Regions from separate parts of the Limnohabitans sp. genome, predicted to be linked through region 1. Evidence: predicted binding sites of a transcription regulator. Region 1 holds the regulator's gene; the other holds the start of a gene.

Region 1 (3,407 bases):
CAGTCCCAGGCCCGTCATGTAGTGGTCGCAGCCGACGATACACAAATCGTGCAAGTCTGCCAAAGCCACGGCATTTCGGCCCTGCTGACCCGCAAGGACCATGTCAGTGGCAGTGACCGCTTGGCGGAGGCATGCCAACTCTTGCGACTTGCTCACGAAGCGGTGGTGGTGAATGTGCAGGGTGACGAGCCTTTGATACCCCCCGGATTGATCGATGATGTCGCCAGAGTGCTCATCGAGCGGCCCGAAGCCAGCATGAGCACCGCAGCCCACGCCATTGACTCTTTGCAAGAGTTCGTGAATCCGAATATCGTGAAAGTGGTTATGGATGTGCGCCAAATGGCCTTGTATTTCAGTCGTGCCCCCATTCCGTGGTGGCGTGATGGCCAGTTATCGGGCTCATTTCAAACTTTGCCCAGCCCCGCACCATGGCGGCACATCGGCATTTACGGTTACCGGGCTGGTTTTTTGTCGGATTTCCCGAGCCTGCCCCCCTCTCCATTGGAAAACACCGAATCACTTGAACAGCTACGGGCGCTGTGGCATGGTCACCGGATCGTCGTCCACCTGACCCAACAAGCCCCGGGACCAGGGGTGGATACCCCGCAAGATCTGGCCCGTATTCGTCAACTGATCGCGCAAGGAAACCTGTCCTCCCCCTGGCCGTAAGCCAACTTTGAGAATGGCGTGCTATTCTCAAAACACTGACAGGTCTGGTCATTTGGCTGGACCGACCCAAACCATTACAAACAACAAGGACCTTCCCATGAGACTGATTCTGCTGGGCGCACCCGGAGCTGGAAAAGGTACCCAAGCCACTTTCATTTGTCAGAAATACAACATTCCCCAAATTTCCACAGGCGACATGTTGCGGGCCGCAGTCAAGGCCGGCACACCGCTGGGTCTGCAAGCCAAGGCCGTGATGGAATCCGGCGCTTTGGTGAGCGATGATTTGATCATCAACCTGGTGAAAGAGCGCCTCGCGCAAGCCGATTGTGCCAATGGCTTCCTGTTTGACGGCTTTCCCCGCACCATTCCGCAAGCCGATGCCATGAAAGCCGCCGGGGTCAAACTCGATTACGTGCTCGAAATTGATGTCCCCTTCGATGCCATCATTGAACGCATGAGCGGCCGTCGCTCGCATCCAGCCTCAGGCCGCACCTACCATGTCAAATTCAAACCTCCCAAAAAAGAGGGCCTAGACGACGTGACTGGCGAACCCCTGGTGCAGCGCGCCGACGACCAGGAAGTGACCGTGAAAAAACGCCTCGATGTTTACAGCGCCCAGACCCGCCCCCTGGTCGACTACTACGCCAATTGGGCGCAAGCAGATGCCATGACCGCCCCGAAATATCGAGCCATCAGCGGAACTGGCAGTGTGGAAGACATCACCCAACGCGCACTCCTGGCACTGGCCACTTAGGCCGCGAAGCGCTTCAAGAGCAGCGGCTGGCGCACCACCACCTTCCCAAAACACGCCCCGTTCAGGGGCTTTGTTATTTGCATGAGCTCAAGCCGGGAAAGGATCGTTCCAGCAAACTGCTCAAGAACATCTGTTCACCTCCGCGCTCATTTTTAAAAAAAGCTTGCACAAACCGAAAAGCTGGTTAAAAATACAGTCACTGGATGAATAAACAGCCATCCCCACCAAGGAAGCACATGACTGACAGCCCCAAACTGACTGCACGGCAACAAGAAATCCTGGAGCTCATCCAGAACACCATCGCCAGCGCCGGTGCCCCCCCTACGCGAGCCGAGATCGCAAGCGTGCTGGGCTTCAAATCAGCCAATGCTGCAGAAGAGCACCTCAAAGCCTTGGCCCGTAAGGGGGTCATTGAATTGGTCAGCGGCACTTCTCGTGGCATACGTCTCAAAGGCAATAACCGAAACACCCCACGCACAACAACCGACCTTTTAACCATGACTCTGCCGGGTTTGGGTCAGTTGTGTTTGCCACTCATTGGTCGCGTTGCTGCAGGTTCACCGATCCTGGCCCAGGAACATGTTGACCGCAGCTACCAAATCGAAAGCAGCTTGTTTTCCACCCAACCCGACTATCTACTTCGGGTCCGCGGCATGTCCATGCGCGATGCCGGCATCATGGATGGCGACCTGTTGGCCGTGAAATCGACCAAAGAGGTTCGCAATGGACAAATCATTGTGGCCAGACTGGGCGAAGAAGTCACCGTCAAACGCCTGAACAAAACAGCCACCGGCATCGAACTCTTGCCTGAAAATCCGGACTACCCAACCATACGCGTCCACCCAGACGAGCCCTTTGACATCGAGGGCCTAGCGGTCGGTTTGATCCGGAACAGCAGCCTGATGTAAGCCCTTCGACTTGCACTCAGGTGGCGGGCGCTGTTCAGCAGCCCTGAACGCAATGTCTCTCATCACCAATCCTGCCTATGTCCAACCTCCATGCTTTTGAAAGGTTTCACATGGGAATCGCTCTCCTGACCCTCTCAGGTCTATTCAGACATCTGCCGGACTTTCACCCGTCCAAATCGGCCAAATTCAGACGCGCCATTGAACCTTCGCCCTACCCCGGTCGCGCAGTTCGACCCACGGTTTGCACCACAACTGTGTCAAAACCCATGTCCATCAACACCCAGCGTCTGGAGGTTCTCAGGCTCCACGAATTCAAGGACAGACCGCAAACCACTGGAAGAATGGTGATCTCTGGTCGCATGTCTGATGTGTGCGCCGAATTGGATCGACTTGCGGCCCTGGAAATGATGCGTTCGCGAAATTGACCCCGATTGGCAAACACCCCACAAAAAGGCAGGGATCGCCCTGCCTTTTTCGTCTCCTGACAAGGCACAATGTCGGGCATGAATATTGTGATCCTAGACGACTACCAAGATGTCGTGCGCAAACTCGAATGCGCGTCCAAGCTCGAGAACTACCCTGCCAAGGTTTACACCAACACGGTCAAAGGCATTGGTCAACTGTCTAGCCGACTTAAAGATGCCGATGTGATCGTGTTGATCCGTGAACGCACCTCTTTGAACAGGGCCTTGATAGACAAACTGCCACGCCTGAAGTTGATCGCCCAAACAGGTCGCGTCGGTAATCACATCGACCTGGCGGCTTGCACGGAGCGGGGCGTGGCCGTGGCCGAAGGGATGGGCTCCCCCGTTGCACCGGCCGAACTGACTTGGGCTCTGATCATGGCAGCATCCCGGCGCCTGCCCCACTACATCAGCAACCTCAAGCATGGTGCCTGGCAGCAGTCGGGCCTGAAATCCAGTGGCAGGCCCACCAATTTTGGTTTGGGTATCGTGTTGAAGGGCAAAACCCTCGGTGTATGGGGTTACGGAAAAATTGGCCAGTTGGTCGCAGGCTATGGCCGCGCATTTGGCATGAACGTGCAGATTTGGGGTAGCGATGAGTCCCGAATCCGG
Region 2 (3,407 bases), 1.7 Mb from region 1:
TCCCGGGCACGGCTGAGTTCGGTGTCCTTGAGGTTCGCCAGGGCGTGGGCCACTGCTTCGCCAATCAAGCCTTTGGCAATCAACTCTTGCTGGACCTTGGCCGTGCCCCATTTGCCTGCACGCCGGTGGACCACGGATTCGATGGCGCGGCCGTCGTTGAGGAAGTCACGCGTCTGCAACTCGTCAAGCGCTTTGGCCAATTCGCCGGGCACTGTTTCGTGGGGTGCCAGTTTGCGTTCCAGCTCGGCGCGCGAGTGTTCGCGCTGACTCAAAAGCCGCAGGGCGCGGCCTTTGAGCGAGGGTTGAAATCCGGGCTTGTTCAAGCGGGGCCGCCTCTTAATGGACTTTTATTCGCCTTTGGGCTCGGCAATGGCCGACTCCAGCAAGCGGATGCCCAGCGATTCGCGCACCTTGTTTTCGATTTCGCGGGCCAACGCCGGGTTCTCGCGCAAGAACTCGCGGGCATTGTCACGGCCTTGGCCGATTTTCTCGCCCTGGTAGGCGTACCAAGCGCCCGACTTGTCGACGATCTTGGCGGTGACGCCCATGTCGATCACCTCGCCTTCTCGGCTGATGCCCTCGCCAAACAGGATGTCGAACTCGGCCGTCTTGAAGGGCGGCGCGACTTTGTTCTTGACCACTTTGACCTTGGTCTCGTTGCCGATCGCGTCGTCACCTTTCTTGATGGTGCCGGTGCGGCGGATGTCCAGACGAACCGAGGCGTAAAACTTGAGCGCATTGCCGCCGGTGGTGGTTTCGGGGCTGCCGAACATGACACCGATCTTCATGCGGATCTGGTTGATGAAGATGACGGTGCAATTGGTCTTCTTGATGGTGGCGGTCAGCTTGCGCAGGGCCTGGCTCATCAAGCGGGCTTGCAGGCCGGGCAGGCTGTCGCCCATGTCGCCTTCGATTTCGGCCTTGGGGGTGAGGGCTGCGACCGAGTCGATCACGACCAGATCGACCGCGCCGGAACGCACCAGGCTGTCCACGATTTCCAGGGCTTGTTCGCCGGTGTCGGGCTGGCTGACCAGCAGCTCTTGCAGGTTCACGCCCAGGTTTTGGGCGTATTGCACGTCCAGCGCGTGCTCGGCGTCGACAAAGGCGCAGGTGCCGCCCAGGCGCTGCATTTCGGAGATGACTTGCAAGGTCAGGGTGGTTTTGCCGGAAGACTCGGGGCCGTAAATCTCGATCACGCGGCCACGGGGCAAACCGCCCACACCCAGCGCGATGTCCAGGCCCAAAGAGCCGGTGGACACGACCTGGATGTCGGCGATGACTTCGCCCTCACCCAGGCGCATGATGGTGCCTTTGCCGAATTGCTTTTCAATCTGGGCCAGGGCGGCTTGCAGGGCTTTGGACTTTTCGCTGTTGTCGTCGCTCATGAGAATCTCCTTGAATATCAATGGGTTGGGGCATCGGGTTCAGCGGTGATGTGCTGTTTACTGGATGCGTGAACAGTACTGTAAACGAGCTGTATAAAACTGTAAACAGTATTTTTGGTCAGTTTGCCTTATCATTTAGCCATGTCAGAAAACAGCCATTCAAACGCCTTGAGCAGCCCTGCGCTGCAGGATGAGCGCTGGCGTCAGACGCATTTGGGCCGGCTGTTGGGCCACGCCATGCGGCGGTTTGACGAGCGCGTTCTGCACCTGATGGCGGGCAACGAGGGCGTGCCGCTGGCGCTGGCCAACCTGGCCTCGCGTGACCAAATCAGCGCCGCGCATGTGCACATCACGCGCCATTTGGCGCTGGACGGCTCGCGCCTGACCGATCTGGCGCGGGCGGCGGGCATGAGCAAACAGGCCATGGGAGATTTGGTGGACCAGTGCGCGGCCTGGGGGCTGGTGCAGCGCGAACCCGACCCGCTGGACGCTCGCGCTCGCCGGGTGGTCTTCACCCCCGTGGGCCTGGCCTGGCTGCAAGCCTTCAAGGAAGCAGTGGCCCAGGCCGAGGCCGAATTCCGTACCGAAGTGGGCAAGGATGTGGCCACCGTGGTGGCTTTGGGGCTGGAGGTGTATGCAGCAGGCGCGGGGGGCGGATGATCGCCATGCGTGGGTGCGATCAGGCCATCAGGGAAATGGGGTCGACGTGGCAAGTGCGGCGTGCTTGGCGTCTGGCTCGCCCGCAGCCCCCTGCAAGAGCCATTGACGAAAACACAACAGCGCGTGCAGCTGTGTGCGGCCTTCCGGATAGCAGAACCAGTAGCCCATGTCGCCGCAGTAGCCGCCGCCCATCGGGTATTGGGCCAGGGGCTCGCGCACAAGCCCGGCAGCGATCTCGTCCTGCACCAGGCAGCGCGGCACCAGCGCCAGGCCCATGCCCGCCATAACGGCGCGGATCATAGTCTGGAACTGGTCGAACTGCGGGCCCGCCAGCGGGTTTATCAATCCTGTCACGCCTTGTGTCTCGCTCCAGTGCAGCCAGGCCTCGGGCACCGTCACATGGCGCATCAGCGTATGGCGCGCCACATCGCCTGGTGTGTTGATGGCGATATCGGCTGAAAGCGTGCGCGGTGCGATCAGCGCGACCTCGTTGCCCGTGATGTAGTCGGCGTGCGCGCCCGGCCAGTGGCCATCGCCAAAGAGGATGGAGCAGTCCAGCTCGGGCCGCTCGAAGTCGTAGCTGTGCACGTAGGGCACGAAGTGCAGGGTGATCTGCGGGTGCAGATGCTGAAACTGCGGCAGGCGCGGGATCAGCCACTTGGCGGCAAACGTGGGCAGGCTCGACAGGTGCAGCGCGCCGCCGCCATCGTTGCTGGTGATCAGCTCCAGTGTGGCGGCTTCCAGCTGAGCCAGCACGGCGCGCACGGCCTTCTCGTAGCGCTCGCCCGCAGGGGTCAGTGTCAGGCGCTTGCGGCTGCGCTCGAACAGGACCACCCCCACCCAGTCCTCCAGCTCCCGGATCTGCTTGCTCACTGCGCTTTGCGTCAGGTGCAGTGCATCCGCCGCGCGGGACACGCTGCCAAAACGCGTCACCCCTGAAAAGGCGCGCAACAGGTGAAAAGGGGGTGTAAGACGGCGGAGCGAGGACATGGCGCAGCAGTTTGATTATTCCTTTTTGGAATGTTATCAGCTCCATCTGTTGCTTGTCACCCGAGCGCTCCAACCGTAATCTCCGTTTTTTACAAAGGAGAACTACCCATGCAACGCCGTCACATGCTCTCAGCGCTTGCCGCTGTATCTTTCGCTCCCGGAATGTCTTTCGCGCAAGAGGGGCAGCCCCTGCGCATCATCGTGCCGTTCCCGCCGGGCGGTGCCACCGACATCACGGCCCGCAGTCTGCAGGAGCCGCTGTCGCGCATCCTCAAGCAGCCCGTGGTGCTGGAAAACCGTGGTGGTGCGGGTGGCTCCATCGGCATGGCCGAGGTGGCCCGCGCCCCGGCAGACGGCCTGACGCTGGGCGTG

Evidence for each region. The regulator LexA, encoded in region 1, represses DNA repair genes until DNA is damaged. The targets are predictions, from matches to a motif close to ACTGTATNNNNATACAGT.
Region 2: the regulator LexA is predicted to act here: its motif matches at 1,491-1,508, upstream of recA (recombinase RecA).

Annotation. Positions count from the first base shown of each region.
Region 1 is NZ_JAAVVW010000003.1:320,514-323,920, reverse strand. It holds gene kdsB (3-deoxy-manno-octulosonate cytidylyltransferase) at 1-669, shown strand, start outside; gene adk (adenylate kinase) at 767-1,423, shown strand; gene lexA (transcriptional repressor LexA) at 1,660-2,331, shown strand; gene HEQ17_RS04525 (hypothetical protein) at 2,598-2,756, shown strand; gene HEQ17_RS04520 (D-2-hydroxyacid dehydrogenase family protein) at 2,835-3,407, shown strand, end outside.
Region 2 is NZ_JAAVVW010000003.1:2,025,890-2,029,296, reverse strand. It holds gene recX (recombination regulator RecX) at 1-323, opposite strand, end outside; gene recA (recombinase RecA) at 348-1,385, opposite strand; gene HEQ17_RS13110 (MarR family winged helix-turn-helix transcriptional regulator) at 1,527-2,045, shown strand; gene HEQ17_RS13105 (LysR substrate-binding domain-containing protein) at 2,073-3,035, opposite strand; gene HEQ17_RS13100 (tripartite tricarboxylate transporter substrate binding protein BugE) at 3,144-3,407, shown strand, end outside.